Regions from separate parts of the Micromonospora sp. NPDC050187 genome, predicted to be linked through region 1. Evidence: riboswitches for the same ligand, from Rfam matches in the RefSeq annotation. Region 1 holds a riboswitch; each other region holds the start of a gene.
What was found. Region 1 has a riboswitch for cyclic di-AMP ahead of ACIBJE_RS02980 (C39 family peptidase). Riboswitches for the same ligand answer to the same signal wherever they lie in the genome.
Positions count from the first base shown of each region.

Region 2: it holds a riboswitch for cyclic di-AMP, as region 1 does, so the genes downstream of both, ACIBJE_RS06710 (coiled-coil domain-containing protein) here and ACIBJE_RS02980 (C39 family peptidase) in region 1, are expected to answer to the same signal.
Region 3: it holds a riboswitch for cyclic di-AMP, as region 1 does, so the genes downstream of both, ACIBJE_RS19150 (NlpC/P60 family protein) here and ACIBJE_RS02980 (C39 family peptidase) in region 1, are expected to answer to the same signal.

Region 1 is NZ_JBITJH010000001.1:603,299-608,395, forward strand. It holds gene ACIBJE_RS02965 (acyltransferase family protein) at 5-1,285, shown strand; gene ACIBJE_RS02970 (hypothetical protein) at 1,296-1,436, shown strand; gene ACIBJE_RS02975 (hypothetical protein) at 1,596-2,372, shown strand; cyclic di-AMP (ydaO/yuaA leader) riboswitch at 2,703-2,842, shown strand; gene ACIBJE_RS02980 (C39 family peptidase) at 3,038-3,889, shown strand; gene ACIBJE_RS02985 (CDP-glycerol glycerophosphotransferase family protein) at 4,000-5,097, opposite strand, start outside.
Region 2 is NZ_JBITJH010000003.1:198,537-203,633, reverse strand. It holds gene ACIBJE_RS06720 (HelD family protein) at 1-123, shown strand, start outside; gene ACIBJE_RS06715 (cation diffusion facilitator family transporter) at 331-1,245, shown strand; cyclic di-AMP (ydaO/yuaA leader) riboswitch at 1,399-1,530, shown strand; gene ACIBJE_RS06710 (coiled-coil domain-containing protein) at 1,544-2,608, shown strand; gene ACIBJE_RS06705 (PfkB family carbohydrate kinase) at 2,774-3,760, shown strand; gene surE (5'/3'-nucleotidase SurE) at 3,757-4,596, shown strand; gene ACIBJE_RS06695 (STAS domain-containing protein) at 4,628-4,999, opposite strand.
Region 3 is NZ_JBITJH010000011.1:207,885-212,981, forward strand. It holds gene ACIBJE_RS19135 (GPP34 family phosphoprotein) at 18-692, opposite strand; partial or broken gene ACIBJE_RS19140 (CBS domain-containing protein) at 828-1,388, shown strand; gene ACIBJE_RS19145 (C40 family peptidase) at 1,518-2,534, shown strand; cyclic di-AMP (ydaO/yuaA leader) riboswitch at 2,766-2,892, shown strand; gene ACIBJE_RS19150 (NlpC/P60 family protein) at 3,034-3,945, shown strand; gene dcd (dCTP deaminase) at 4,070-4,648, opposite strand; gene ACIBJE_RS19160 (pyridoxamine 5'-phosphate oxidase family protein) at 4,744-5,097, shown strand, end outside.

The sequences.
Region 1 (5,097 bases):
CGTCATGACCAGCCTCACCCCGACGGCCGGGGCCGACCGGTCCCTGTCCCGCCTGCCCTCCCTGACCGGACTGCGGTGGATCGCGGCGATGCTGGTCTTCGGCTTCCACGTCGGGACGATGCGGATCATCGTCGAGCCGGAGTTCAAGGCCGTGGTGGACCAACTGTTCACCCTGGGCCTGTCCGGGGTGCAGTTCTTCTTCATCCTCAGTGGGTTCGTGCTGGTCTGGTCGGCCCGTGAGCAGGACACGAAGTGGGCGTTCTGGCGCCGCCGGCTGGCCAAGATCTACCCGAACCACCTGCTGATGTGGGCGGTGGTGCTGCTGGTCGGGCTCTGGTTCGCCGACCCGGTCAACCCCTCGGCGGCGATGCAGAACCTGCTGCTCGTGCAGGCCTGGAACCCCACCCCCGGCTACTTCTACAGCGTGAACACGGTGAGCTGGTCGCTCTCCTGCGAGCTGTTCTTCTACCTCTGTCTGCCGTTCGTGCTGCCGGCGCTGCGCCGGACGCCGTCGGCGGCGCTCTGGGTCGTCGTCGTGGCGGTGCCGCTGGTGATCCTCGCCCTCTGGCCGGGTCAGCTCCTGGTGCCGGAGGAGAGTCGGTGGTGGTTCACCCAGATCTTCCCGCTGGTGCGCTCCACCGAGTTCTGGATGGGCGTGGCCGCGGCCGAGTTGATGCGGCGCGGCCACTGGCGCGGCCCGGGCCTGCCGCTGGCCACCCTGATCTTCGTGGTCACCTGGGCGGTGGCCGGCGAGTGGATCCGTGCCGAGTTCTGGGCGGCGCTGCTGTCGGCCGCGTACATCCTGGTGATCACCTCGGCGGCCCGGGCCGACGTGCGGGGCCTGCCCTCGCCGTGGCGCTCCCGGCCGCTGGTCTGGCTCGGCGAGGTCTCCTTCGCCTTCTACCTGGTGCACGTCTTCGTGATGGTCACCATCCTCCGGCTCACCGGCGACCGGGGCGTGGGCTTCACCGGCTGGACGGGTCCGCTGGTGGTGGTCGGCCTCCTGCTGCTGAACCTCCTGCTGGCCTGGCTGCTGTACCGGTGGGTGGAGACCCCGATGATGCGCCTGCTCGCGCCGAGCCGGAAACGCCCCGCCCCGGCCGGGAGTCCCGCCACGACGACCGGGGGAGCGTCCACGACCGGAGGACCGTCGGCGGCCGTCGCGCCCCGGCAGCGGGTCGCCGACGGCGTCGGCGGGGACGGACACGCCGACGTCCCGGCCGGTGACCAGGCCGTGGGATCCGACCCGGCCGGCATCGACGCGGGTGCCCGACGTTCGGGGTAATCTGCTCCCCGTGCCTCTCGTCGTGGCCGGCCCGGCCGGCGGGACGCCGGTCGCGGTGGCCGGTCCGGTACCGACCGGTCGCCGTCCGGTCCGGCCGCTGGCCGGCACCGACGTCGGCGCGGTCTCCTCCCGGGCCCCACCGCGTCGCTGATCCGTCCACCCCGGGTGTCCCGTCCCCGGCGTGGGAGCTGATCCGACGAACCTCACCCCGCACCCGCCGACGGCGGTCCCGGTGGCTCCGCCGACGGTCGGAGCCGGTGCCCGAGGCGTGCGACCCCCGCCCGCTCCCGTGTCCCGTGAGGTGCCGACGATGGACGTCGTTCTCTACGAGTTCCTGGTCGACGTGCCCCGGGCGGCCGCGATCTGGTCCGCCCTGCTCGTGCTCGCCCTGACCGTGCTCACCGTCCTGGTGGCCCGCCCCGAGCGGGATCGGGAGTCGACGCTCGCCCCGCCCGCGCCCGCCGGGGACCCGGCCGCCCTCCACCCCGCCGTGCCCGATCCGGCCGACCTGCGCCGGTACGCCGAGGAGGTGGCCGTCGCCGCGGCCGGTGCCGCGCAGACCGCCCGTCGCCGCCGGGAGCGGTGGCTGACCGCGCAGGAACGGGTCGACCAGGCCTGGCGGGCGTACGACGAGGCGGAGACCGCCGCCCGCCGCTTCGCCGGGGCCACCGCCCTGCCCGTTCCCCGGACGCCCCGCACCCCGGCCGAGTACGTCGCCCGGGAACGGTTCCTGCACCGGGCCGCGATGGCCGCGTACTGGCGGGGTGACCTGTCGGTGGGGCAGCTCAGCGACGTCTTCGCCCGCCGCGGCGGGTGGAATCCGCGGCTGCACCCCGTCGTGCAGGAGGCGGTCCTGCACCGGGTGGTGCGCGACCTGCGGCGGGGGGAGTACCGGACGGCGGCCGAGCGGGAGCGGGTGGCCTGGCGGCAGGCGGAGGTCGCCGCGACGGCGGCACGGTCCCTGGCGGAGGAGGCGTCCCTCGCGGCGGAACGTCTCCGGGCGAGCAGCCGGACGATGGTCGAGCCCCGGCGCGTGCCGGGTGCGGTCCGCCTCGCCGCCCGGTGGCGACCGGCGCGGGTGGGCTGAGCGGGGCCGGTTCCGCCCCTCGGGCGGTGCGCTGGCCGGGAGCGTGACCGGATCGTGACGTGACCTGGGCCACGCCCTGCCGCGCGGCACCTTCGACACCGGTCGTCCCGTTCCGCGTCGAGTGCGAGCGAGCGGTTGTGCCGATGCCGTCCGGAAATCGCCCGACGGTACTCGGAAAACCGGTCGTCCGATTGAGCGACGTCAGCCCGTTAATGTGCCCGACTTCCGGGTGTGCCGTGCGGTTTGCCCAGCTCACGGGGGTTGGCAGGGGATTGAGGTATCAGTAGTGTCGGCCCGTCTGGCGCGGTCGTAGGTCGCAAAGGGTGACACCGCGCCGGCCCGCCTAATCGTGCGCAACGAGCCGGGGACCCACGTACGTCCGGGGTGAATCCGCGGGGCCGACCCGTGGTAGGGCGATCTTTCCCGCCCGAATCCGTCAGCTAACCCGGTAGGCGGTATCGGAAGGAGTAGCTCGTGCTGCACGCCCCCGTTACCCGGCTCCTCCACGGTGCCCAGGTGCCGCCGGCCGTCCGTCCGCGCCGCCGGCACTGACTCCGGCGTCCGCCCTCAGACGCCGTCCGAGCGGGCACCCCGCGCCATCGTCGACCCCACGCACGGTCCGCCCTGCGTCGACCGGGTGCGCCGCTCTCCACCCCTGTCTTGACGTGGAGGAATCCGTGAAGTACCCGGTCCCGCGACCGTTCAACCTGTTCCGAGCCCGCCGGTCGTACCAGGTCGCCGCCGCGGCGGCGGTCGTGGTGGCGGCGTCCACCGCCGGCGTCCTGCTCGTCGACCCCGGCACCCCGGTACACCGGGAGGACACCGTCGCCACGGCGGCCGAGCCGGACCGGTCGACCGCCGCCTCCCGGCAGCACGACCGCGCCACCGCGGCCCCGGCCAGCCCGTCCGCCGTCGCCACCACCCCGCCGACCACCCCGTCCGCGTCGCCCGCCGCCACCCGGTCGCCGAACCCGGACCTGACGGCCAGCCCCACCCCGCCGAAGCCGCCCGCGTCGAAGGTGCTCGACATCCAGTACCAGGAGCAGACCACCTTCTACTACTGCGGTCCGGCCGCCACCCGGATCGCGCTGACCGCCCGGGACGTCGTCCGCAGCCAGGACGACCTCGCCCAGCGGCTGAACACCACCCAGTCCGGCACCAACTCCGCCGCCGACACCACCCGGGTCCTCAACGACCTGGTCGGCCGGGACGTCTACCGGACCCGGACGATCCCCGGCAACGCGGCCACCCCCGCCCAGATGGACCGGCTCCAGGCCGACGTGGTGCGGGCCGTCGGCAACGGGTACGCCGTCGTCGTCAACATCGCCGGCTCGGCCACCGACGTCGCCGGTGGCTGGCACTCCTACCCCGGCGGGCACTACCTGACCGTGGTCGGTTACCGGGACAACGGCCGGACCGTCAAGATCGCGGACCCGGCGAACGCCGCCGCCGGCTCGTACTGGATGACCACCATCGGCCTGGCGCACTGGGCCGCCACCCGTGGCTACTCCGCCTGATTCTTCGCGCGGGGAGTAACCGCCGCTGTGGTAGGAGGGGTCCCCTGCTCCTCAAAATGAGGTAACAGGGGACCCCTCCTACCACCACACCACCACAGGCGAAGCCGAGTTCAGCCGGTGACGGACTCCGCCCCGACCGGCCGGTCCGCGTGGCCGGGGTGGGTCGCCGGCACGGCGGCCGGCGCGAGGTGCGCCCGGGCGGCCGACAGGAAGCCCTCGGCGTACGACTCGACCGGGAAGTCGCCCAGGTAGTGGGTGCGCATCGCCCAGCGCGCCTCGGCCAGCGGGTCGGTGCCGAGCAGCCGCTCCAGCACGTCGTCGACGTCGGCCAGGTCCCGGCGCAGCACGTAGCCGGAGCGGGCCAGCGGGAAGCGTGCGGTGAACGCGTCGCCGTCCACGCCCATGTCGGTCACCGCGTACGGCTTGCCGGAGTAGAGGTAGTCGGAGATGACCCCGGAGACGTCCGAGATCAGCGCGTCGGAGCGGTTGACGCAGTCGACCAGGCTCATCGCCCGACTCGCGTCGGTGCCCCAGACGTGCTGCCGGCCGGTGCGGGAGCGGTCCGTCGCGAGCAGCTCCTCCACCCGGGCGAGCTGCCGTGCCGACTCCGGGTTCTGCGCGGTGTACGGGTGGGCCCGCAGGATCACCGTCGCGCCCCGGGCCAGCAGCCGCCCGACCACCGCCTCGGCCACCGGCAGCGAGCAGTAGTTCGCGTCCGCGTGGTGCCCGGTCCAGGTGGGCGTGTAGAGCACGGTCGGGTGGGCCGGCATCGGCACCGGCGGCCGGCGTACCCCGATCGCCTCCACCTGGGGGCGGCCGACGACGACGAACTTCTCCGCCGGGATGTGCACCCCGGCGCGGGCGTACCGGTCGATCGCCGCCTGCCCGGCCACGAAGTTCCGGTCGAAGATCGCCGAGACCGGGTTGGCGCTCGGCGCCTTGTCGCTGTCGCCGTGGTGGATCTGGATGTGGGTGAGCTGGGTGAACCGGATGCAGTGCGCGTTCTTCGCGCCGTGGTTGACATAGAACGCCACCCGCAGGCTGGGCACCAACGCCTCGTCGATCGCCTTCAGCGTCGGGCAGTACACCACCGGCGCGCGGGTCGCCGCCGCGATCGGGGCCAGGAACTCCGGCTCGCGCAGCAGCACCAGGAACGGTCGGCCGATCCGCTCCAGGTACGGCAGCCACATGGTGACCTGGTACTCCGA
Region 2 (5,097 bases), on a different contig from region 1:
GACGGCGTGGCACTGGTCGCCCCGGGCGAGATCCGCGCCGAGCCGGGTTCGGGCGTGCGGACCCTCTACGTGGCCCTCTCCCGGGCCACCCAGCGGCTCACCACCATCGACCCGGTCACCTGACCCGTCCCACTCCCACCTCCTACCTTGCACCCCCGCCTCGGCCGCCTGCCTGCCGAGGCGGGGGTGCGCTGGTAGCAGGGGTCCCTTGTTACCTACCCGTGCTACCTCCGCGGCTTTCGCTCCGGCCAATGACCGACACTTACTTGCATACATAGCGATGTGAACATACATTGGGTCCGGACCGAACGGGGAACGGAGGGTGGGGGCGTGGGCGCAGGTCATGACCACCACGGCGGGATCGCGCACGCCGCGCAGCGGCACACCGGCCGACTCTGGGCCGCGTTCGGCCTGCTCGCCACCCTGATGGTGGTCGAGGCGGTGACCGCGCTCGGCACCGGGTCGCTGGCCCTGCTCTCCGACGCCGGCCACATGTTCACCGACGTGCTCGGCATCGGCATGGCGCTGGCCGCGATCACCGCCGCCCGACGGGCCGGCCGGGATCCGCAGCGCACGTTCGGCCTCTACCGGCTGGAGGTGCTCGCCGCCCTGGCCAATGCCGTCCTGCTCTCCGGGGTCGCGGTCTACGTGCTCGTCGAGGCGGTCCGCCGGTTCGGCGACCCGCCGGAGGTGACCATCGGCCCGATGCTGGTGGTGGCGGTGCTCGGCCTGCTGGCGAACCTGGTTGCCTTCGCGCTGCTGCGCGAGGGCGCGAAGGAGAGCATCAACCTGCGCGGGGCGTACCTGGAGGTGCTGGCGGACCTGCTCGGCTCCGTCGGCGTGATCGCCGCCGCGGTGGTCATCGCGCTCACCGACTGGTGGTGGGCCGACCCGCTGGTCGCGGTGGCGATCGGCGTCTTTATCCTGCCGCGCACCTGGCGGCTGGGCCGGGCGGCGCTGCGCATCCTGGTCCAGGCCGCGCCGGAGCACCTCCAGGTCAGCGCGGTACACGACCGGCTGAGCGCCGTACCGGGCGTGGTCGAGGTGCACGACCTGCACCTCTGGACGCTGACCTCGGGGATGGAGGTCGCCTCGGCCCACCTGACCACGGACCCGGCGGCCGAGGTCGGCAGCGTGCTGGCCGCCGCGCGGACCGCGCTGCACGAGGATTTCCACATCGACCACGCCACCCTCCAGGTCGAACCCGGCGAGTCACCGGGCATCTGCGGCCGGGTCGAGTGGTAATTAGGACAGACTTAAATCTCGGAGTGTATTGTCCCGCTATGTCAGTTATGCCGGTGTCATCTCGCGGGAGTGGTGTGGCCAACGCTGCCCGTGGGAGACCGGCTTCGGTAGTCTCGGACCCGGCCACCGCCAGGCGGCGCCCTCCGGCGCCTGCGGTGACCGCCGCCTAATCGCCGGTGACGGCGAGCCGGGGAACCACGTTCTTGGGGTGCATCCGCGTGAGCGGTAGGGATCTTCCGTCCCGAACCCGTCAGCTAACCCGGTCGGCGGCTGACGGAAGGACATGTGCATGCCAGTAGTGGCACCCGTACGACGTACCGCCGCCCGGATGGCGGCACTGATCGCCGCGACACTCGCCCTGGGCGTCGCGGCCACGCCGGCCGTCGTGGCCCCTGTCGCGGCGGCGCCTCCGCTGGCGGCCAGGGCCCCCGGCGACGATCCCGAGGGAGGCACCCCGGCACTGCGCGCCCAACTCGAGGCGGCCAGCAAGGGGTGGCTCGACGCGAAGGACGCGCTCGCGAAGTCGGTCACTCGCCAGCAGAAGATCAACGAACAGCTCGTCACCATCGAGAAGGACCTGGCGATCCGCGACGAGAAGGTCGGCGTGATCGCCGGGCTGGCGTACCGGACCGGCCGACTCGGGCCGGCCTCGGCGTTGCTGACCAGCGACTCGCCGGACAGCTTCATGGACCGGGTCGCCGCGCTCGACGCGGTCGCCGCCAACGAGGACCGCGAGCTGCGGGGCCTGCTCAGCACCCGGGAGCAGGCCAACCGGGCCAAGTCGGCACTGAACCGGGAGATCACCGAGCAGCGCAAGCAGGTCGCGGTGATGGAGAAGCGCAAGCAGCAGGCCGAGCAGGCACTGGTGGTCGCCAACCGGAAAGCGGCGGCCACCACCCCCAGCGGGGGCAGCAAGTCGACCCGGTCCGCCACGGCGAAGCCGGCGCCGCGCAACGCCGACGGCTCCTGGCCGTCCGAGTCGTGCAGCGTCAACGACCCGACACCCGCCGACGGCTGCATCACCCCGCGTACGCTGCACGCGCTCAACCAGGCCAAGGCCGCGGGCTTCACCCGGTACGTCTCCTGCTACCGCCCCGGCGGTTCCGGGGAGCACCCCAAGGGCCGGGCCTGCGACTTCGCCGCGCAGAAGAACGGCTTCGGTGGCGACGCCACCGGCGGCGACAAGACGTACGGCGACAACCTGGCGGCGTACTTCAAGAACAACGCCAGCCGGCTCGGCGTGCTCTACGTCATCTGGTACCGGCAGATCTGGTTGCCCAGCAGCGGGTGGAAGTCGTACAGCGGCGCCAACGGCGACCCGTCCAGCGACCACACCAACCACGTCCACCTGTCGGTGTACTGAGCCACCCGGCGCGGCCCGTCACCCCGACCGGGGTGGCGGGCCGCACGGCTGTCGGCCCCCCGGCCGGCGAACCCGGACACCTCCCGCCACAACCCCCGAAAGGGGTCGCATGAGCGCCCCCGGGAGGGGAAACCGGGCCGCGCGAGCGGACGAGAGGCGGCACCCATGGACGGCCCCGACGGGTACGTGATGGTCTTCGCGCCGGCACCCGTGCTGACGGTCACCATCGACCAGCCGAGCGACGAGACCGAACTGCACCTGCATCCGGGCGGGCAGGGGGTCTGGCAGGCTCGGATGATCATGTCGCTCGGGGTGCCCGTGGTGCTCTGCGCCAGCCTCGGCGGCGAGATCGGTCAGGTGCTCGAACCCCTGCTGGTCACCGAGGGGGTGCGGCTGAAGCGGGTGCTGCGGGACACCGCCAGCGGCGGGTACGTGCACGACCGCCGGGACGGGGCCCGGCGGGAGGTAGCCGACGTCCCCGGTCACCCGTTGACCCGCCACGAGCTGGACGAGTTGTACAACCTGGCGCTCGGCGAGGGACTGCGCGCACCGGTCAGTGTGCTCAGCGGCCCCGGCGCGCCGTCCCTCGTTCCGCCCGACCTCTACCGACGGTTCGCCGCCGACCTCGGCGCGAACGGCGGCCGGGTGGTCGCCGACCTCTCCGGTGAGCACCTCGACGCGGTGCTCGCCAGCGGCCTGTTCTTCCTCAAGGTCAGCCACGAGGAGTTGCTCCGCGACGGGCGGGCCCGCTCGGCGGACGAGGACGAGCTGACCCGCGTCATGTACGACCTGCACGCCGCCGGGGCGGAGACGGTGGTGGTCAGCCGGGCGGAGCAGCCGGCGTTCGCCCTGGTCGACGGGGAGGTCCTCGAGGTCGTCATGCCCCGGCTGGAAGCGGCCGATCCCCGGGGCGCGGGCGACTCGATGACCGCCGGAGTGGCTGCCGTCATCGCCTGCGGCGGCGACATCCGCACCGCGATCCGCACCGGCGCGGCGGCCGGCGCCCTGAACGTCACCCGGCACGGTCTGGGCACCGGACGTCTCGACTCGATCGCCGGGCTGGTGGACCGGGTACGGCTGGCCCCGGCGGGCAACCGCCCCCAGGAGCGAACCACCCCGGAGGAGCTGGCCGACCGGGCGGCCGGACGATGAGCCTGCGGGTGCTGGTCACCAACGACGACGGCGTCGCCGCGCCGGGGCTGGCCCGGCTCGCCCAGGCGGCGGTCGCGCACGGGCTGGACGTGGTGGTCGCGGCCCCGTTGGAGGAGGCGAGCGGCACCAGCGCCTCGATGACCGCGCTGGAACGCGAGGGACACGTGGTGGTCCGGGAGCACCCGCTGCCCGAGCTGCCGGACGTGCCGGTGTACGGGGTCGGCGGCTCCCCCGGTTTCATCGTCCTGATCGCCGTGCACGGCGCGTTCGGTCCGCCGCCGTCGGTGGTCCTCTCCGGGATCAACCGGGGGGCGAACGCCGGCCGGGCGGTACTGCACTCGGGCACGGTCGGCGCGGCGTTCACCGCCGCCGCCAACGGGTGCCGGGCGATGGCGGTCTCGCTGGACGTGCTCTCGACCGCCGACGTCACCGCCGGCAGCGGCGGCGCGGCGGTGCACCCCGCCGCGCGGGTACGTGACACCGAACGGCACTGGTCCACGGCCGCCCGGGTGGCCCTGGACCTGCTGCCCCGACTGACCGCCGGGCCGGTGGAGAGCGTGCTCAACGTCAATGCCCCCGACCTGCCGTTCGAGCGGATCCGGGGGGTGCGCCGGGCGTCCCTGGCCAGCTTCGGCCAGGTGCAGATGACGGTCGCCGAGGCCGGCCACGGGTTCATCCGCACCTCGCTGGAGGAGCCGGGACAGGCGGTGCAGCCGGGCACCGACCTGTTCTGGCTCGCGGAGGGGTACGCCTGCGCGACCGCGATCCGGGCGGTCACCGAGGTGACCGACGTGGACCTGTCCGGACTGAGCGGCGAGGAATGGCGACCGGCCTGACCCGCCGGCGACGGCCGGCGCGTGGGGTCGGTCAGGCGCCCGGCAGCACCTCGGGTTCGGGTGCGGCGGTGGCACCGGCGAAGTACGGCTCCGGCGCGCCGAAGAGGCCGAGCAGGCCGGTCACCCAGAGCTGCCGGTGGACGAACCGGCTGGGCTCGGTGACGACCAGCTTGACGCCGCTCACCCCGGCGGTCTGGAAGCCGGCGACCATCGCACTGATGCCGACCGAGTCGATGAAGGTCACCAACCTCATGTTCAGTTCGATCCGTGCCGGGCGGCTCTTGGCGAGCACCTCGACAACGGCTTCGCGTACCTCGTACGCGGTGTCGACGTCGATCTCACCGCGCGGGGCGATCTCGACGACGCCACCGGCCAGGACCGACTTGACAATCGACAGGCTCACGCGAGCACCTCCACTCGCCCGTGTCCGGGCGCCTCATCAGTACGCGGGCCGCGACCGAGAGTATTCCTCCGACAGCCTCGGTCGCCACCCCCGGGGAT
Region 3 (5,097 bases), on a different contig from region 1:
TACGGTCGACTGGGGTGTCAGGAGGCCGTGGTGGTGGAGACGACCGCCGCGGTCGCGGTGGCCGCGATCAGCGCGGCCTGGGTCTCCTCGATGGCCCGTCTGGTCGCGGCGGAGGCCCAGCTGCCCTCGCCGATCTCCTTCAGCCGTCGCTTGACCTGCTCCTTCGGCAGGTCCCGGAAGAGCTTCCGGTCCAGGCCCACCGCCCGGGTGAGACTGACCAGCGCCGCCGTCCGCGCCGGCACCGGCCCGTCGGTCGCCACCGCGACGTGCATCCGCTGCCGGGCCGAGGCTTCCGCCGCCGGCTCGGCCCCCGTGCCGGACGGGAATCGGGTGCGCGGGAAGAGCCCCAGCACCCGGCCCGCCTCGCGGCGCAGCACCCCGGCCCCGACCAGCTCGTCGAGGACCGGCCCGCGTAGGTCGCCACCCAGCCGGGTGATCCAGTCCTTCGGCCGCCGCCGTTTCGCCTCGGCACCGAGGCGGGTGAGCGCCGCGTCCAGCACCGGCTGTCCGACCGGCGTCGGGTCGGTCACCACCACCCGGTCGTCGACCACCTCGACCCGGCCGGCGAGGGCCAGTTCGAGCAGCGCCGCCCCGGCGAGGCCGTAGTCGAGGTTCGGGGTCCCCAGCCGGTTGACGCCCTCGTCGTCGTACGCGAGCAGAGCCAGTTCGTGCGCGAGGGGCAGATCGGACATGGCTCGACGGTAACTCGAAGCCACGAGCCGGGCAGCTCGCGTACTCGTCCGGTAGCAATCAGTCATGGGAGAATCTGGCCGAGGTGAGACGGTCATCGACGGACTGGTGCTGACCACGTTGTTGCCCCTGCTCGGCTTCCTGTCTGGCGGATCGAGGCGGCGGACGCGGTGAAGACCGTCTTCACCGCCGAGGAACTGACCGGCCTGGTGTCGCAGGCCCGCACCGAGGGGTTGCTGGGCTCCACGGCACACGCCCGGATCACCGGGGCGCTCGCGCTGCACACCCGCACCGCCGCTGACGCGTTGCAGCCCTGGTCCACGGTGACCACCGTGGCCGACGACGTCTCACCGGCCTCTCTGGAGGTGCTGGCGACCCGTACCGGACGGTCGCGCTTCCCGGTGGTGCAGCGCTCCACCCGTCGGGTGCTCGGCTTCGTGCACGTCAAGGACGTGCTCGGGTACGTCGGCCCGAGCCGTCGGGCCGCGGTGCCGGCCGAGGTGTACCGGCCGTTGGCCGTGGTGCCGCCGGACCGTACCCTGGCCGACCTGCTGCTCTCGATGCGCCGTGAGCGACGGCACATGGTGCTGGTCACCGACGGACGCAGACCGCTCGGCGTGGTGACCCTCGACGATGTCCTGACCGCCATCGTCGGCGGCGTCGGCACGGTGGGTGTTCGCAGGGGTGCCGGAGCGTGATACGAGACCCCCTCGCCTTGATATCGCCCCGTTGCTTCCCTAATGTTGGGCACCGGCCGCTGTGGATCGTCTGCCCCGCCATCCTCTCCCTCGCGGGGCGCCCGGTGGTCTGGTCGCCAAAGGAGTTCGGTGCCGGTGGCAACCCTGCCCCCTCAGCGTCACGCACCGGATCGGCTCCCCACTCGTCCGGGTGGGCTGCGCCGGTTCGTTCGCACCCTGGTCACCCTGTCCGCCGCCGCCGTGGTCGGTGTCGGCCTGCTCGCTGCTCCCGCGCATGCCGCGCCCACTCCCGAGGAGATCGAGGCGCAGATCGACAAGCAGTGGAGGCAGTTGGAGCCCACGATCGAGAAGTACAACGAGGTTCGCGTCAGGCTCAAGGCCAACCAGAAGAAGGCCGCTGATCTGGAGAAGAAGATCCAGCCGCTCGCGTTGCAGAGCGACATGGCCATGAACCGGATCGGTGCCCTGGCCTCCCGGCACTACATGACCGGCCCGTCGCAGGAGATCGGCGCTCTGCTGGTCAGCGCCAAGCCGGGCACCCTGGCCGAGCAGATGGGCATGCTCGACCGGCTCGCCGCCCACCAGCGTCAGCAACTCCAGGGCGTGGTGGCGATCCGGACAAGGTACGAGGCCGAGAAGCAGAAGCTCGACACCCTCATCGCTACCCAGGTCCAGCAGCAGAAGGACCTGGCGGCCAAGAAGGCCAAGATCGACGCCGAGATCAAGCGGCTGCGGGCGTCCATGCCGAAGACTGCGGTCAGCGCCCCCGGCTGCCCGCTCATCAAGGGCGTGATCAGCAGCGACGCCAACACCGCCATCAGAACCGCCTGCGCGCAGGTCGGCGACCCGTACGTCTTCGGCGCCACCGGGCCAAACGCCTTCGACTGCTCGGGGTTGACCCAGTATGCCTACAAAGCCGCGGGCATCCACCTGACCCACTTCACCGGTGATCAGTGGAAGGAGACCAAGGAGATCAGCCGCTCCGAGGCCCGCCCTGGTGACCTGGTCTTCTTCTTCAGCGACCTGAGCCACGTCGGGCTCTACCTGGGCAACGGCATCATGGTGCACGCCCCCCGGGCCGGTAAGCCGGTGCAGGTGGCCAGCATCAACCACATGCCGGTCGCGGGCTTCCGCCGCCCCTACTGACCGATCCTGACGAAGGGTCCCCGGCCAGCGGCCGGGGACCCTTCGTGCTGGGCCAACGAACGGCGCCCACAGTGGTTACTGTCGGGAATCAGCAGGTGGCACTACCGCGAACCGTGTTGCGGATCGACGACGGTCGTCTCTAACCTCGGCACTTGCCGAGCCGGTGACAGGCCGCCAGTCGGAGGCGGCAACGGTTCGGCACCGCCGAGTCGCCCGACGCACGTCGCCACAGGAGAAACCACACCAGAGCGAGCCGGGGAACCACCAGCACCATCGGGGTGAATCCGTACCACGGTAGGGCGCTCCCTTCCCGCCCGAACCCGTCAGCTAACCCGGTAGGCGGTCAACGGAAGAAGGAGTAAGAAGCCCGGTGGCACACCATGCCCCGCGGCCACCGTCCGTCCGGGCGGCCCCGGCTGCCCGGACGACGGCTGCGCCGCGTCCATGCTGGTCCCGCTTCACCAACGCCGTCACCGTCCTCGTCGGAGCCGCTGTCCTCGTGACGGGCGGCGCCGGCGCGGCCCACGCCGAACCCTCGGTCGCCGAGATCGAACGCCAGATCGACCGGGAGTGGAACACCCTCGAACCGGTCATCGAACAGCACAACGCCACCCGGCAGGCGCTCGCCGCCAAAAAGCGGCAGGCGGCGGCACTCGCCGACCGGATCGAGCCGCTGCGCCGCCAGGTCGACCAGGCGATGCGCAAGGTCGGCGGACTCGCGGTACGGGCGTACAAGGGGGAGAACGCCTCCGCCCTCAACGCCATGCTCGCCAACCCGTCGCCGGCCACCGTCGTCCACCAACTCGAACTACTCGACCAGTTCGCCCGTCGGCAGCAGACCGACATCCGGCACGTGGTCGAACTGCGGGACCAGCTCAGCGCCCGCAAGGCCCCGCTGGACCGGCTGGTCACGCAGCTCAGCCAGGCCGAACGCCAGCTGGACGGGAAACGTCGGCAGATCGACGCCGCCATCACCCGCCTGCAGAAGATGCGCCTGGAGGCGTACGGCAACGGCGCTGGCACCAGCCTGCGCCCCGCCCCCTGCCCGGCCGTCTACCCGGGCGGTGCCGCCGGACGGGCCGTCACGTTCGCCTGCGCGCAGATCGGCAAGCCCTACGTCTGGGGAGCCGAGGGGCCGAACGCGTACGACTGCTCCGGGCTCACCCTCGCCGCCTGGGCCCGGGCCGGGGTCGCCCTGCCGCACAACGCCGCCCAGCAGCGGCGGGTGACCGCCCGGGTGGGCCGGAGCGAGCTACGTCCCGGCGACCTCGTCTTCTACTACTCGGATCTGCACCACGTCGGCATGTACGTCGGCAACGGCTGGCTGGTGCACGCCTCCCGGGCCGGCGCGCCGGTGAAGATGAAGCGGGCCGACGACGGCCCGGTGCACAGCTACGGCCGCCCCGGCTGAGGTGGTAGCAGGGGTCCCCTGTTACCGCTTTTTGCGTAGCAGGGGACCCTGCAGGCACCTGGCGAAGCGGAGCGCGCCGCACCATCACCCGTAGAACGAGGGGTGGTGGTGGATGTGGGGAGGGTCAGCGGGTGGGCCAGGTGCGCCAGTTCCGCCAGGCCCGGCTCGGGGTGGGGCCGCGCTGCCCCTGGTAGCGGGAGCCGTAGACGGCGGAGCCGTACGGATGCTCGGCCGGCGAGGAGAGCCGGAAGATGCAGAGCTGACCGATCTTCATGCCGGGCCAGAGCGTGATCGGCAGGTTGGCCACGTTGGAGAGTTCCAGCGTCACGTGGCCGGAGAACCCGGGGTCGATGAAGCCGGCGGTCGAGTGGGTGAGCAGGCCGAGCCGGCCCAGGCTCGACTTGCCCTCCAGGCGGCCCGCGAGTTGGTCGCCGAGCGAGATGACCTCCAGCGTGGAGGCGAGCACGAACTCCCCGGGGTGCAGCACGAAGGGTTCCCCCTCGGGCACCTCCACCAGCGAGGTGAGGTCGTCCTGCTGCAACGCCGGGTCGATGTGCGTGTAGAGGTGGTTGTTGAAGACCCGGAAGAGCCGGTCCAGGCGCACGTCGATGCTGGAGGGCTGCACCAGACTCGCGTCGAACGGTTCCAGTGCCAGCGTGCCAGCCTTGATCTCGCTGACGAGGTCCCGGTCGGAGAGCAGCATCGCACCACCATATCCAGTGCCGTAGCCCCCGCGATCCGGCGGGTGACCAGCGCGTCGGAGTGCTCTTTCGTACGGGTGTTCGATAGGATGTCGGCATGGCTTCCTGGTCCGAGTTCGCCGCCGACGAGCCCCGCCTCGCCGACGCGATCCGCCTTCTCATGCAGCAGTACGGCCCGGGCTTCGGCTACCTGGCCACGGTCCGGGCAGACGGTGGCCCCCGGGTCCATCCGGTCTCCCCGGTCATCACCGACGAAGGGCTATTCTGCTTCGTCATCGACTCGCCCAAGCGCCGCGACCTGGAACGCGACGGGCGGTACGCGCTGCACTCGTTCCCGCCGGAGGAGAGCGACGACGAGGCGTACGTGGCCGGGCACGCGCATCCGGTCACCGACCAGGTCCGGGTGGCCCGGCTGGCGGAGTGCTTCCGGGCCGAGCCCCGGGCGGACTGG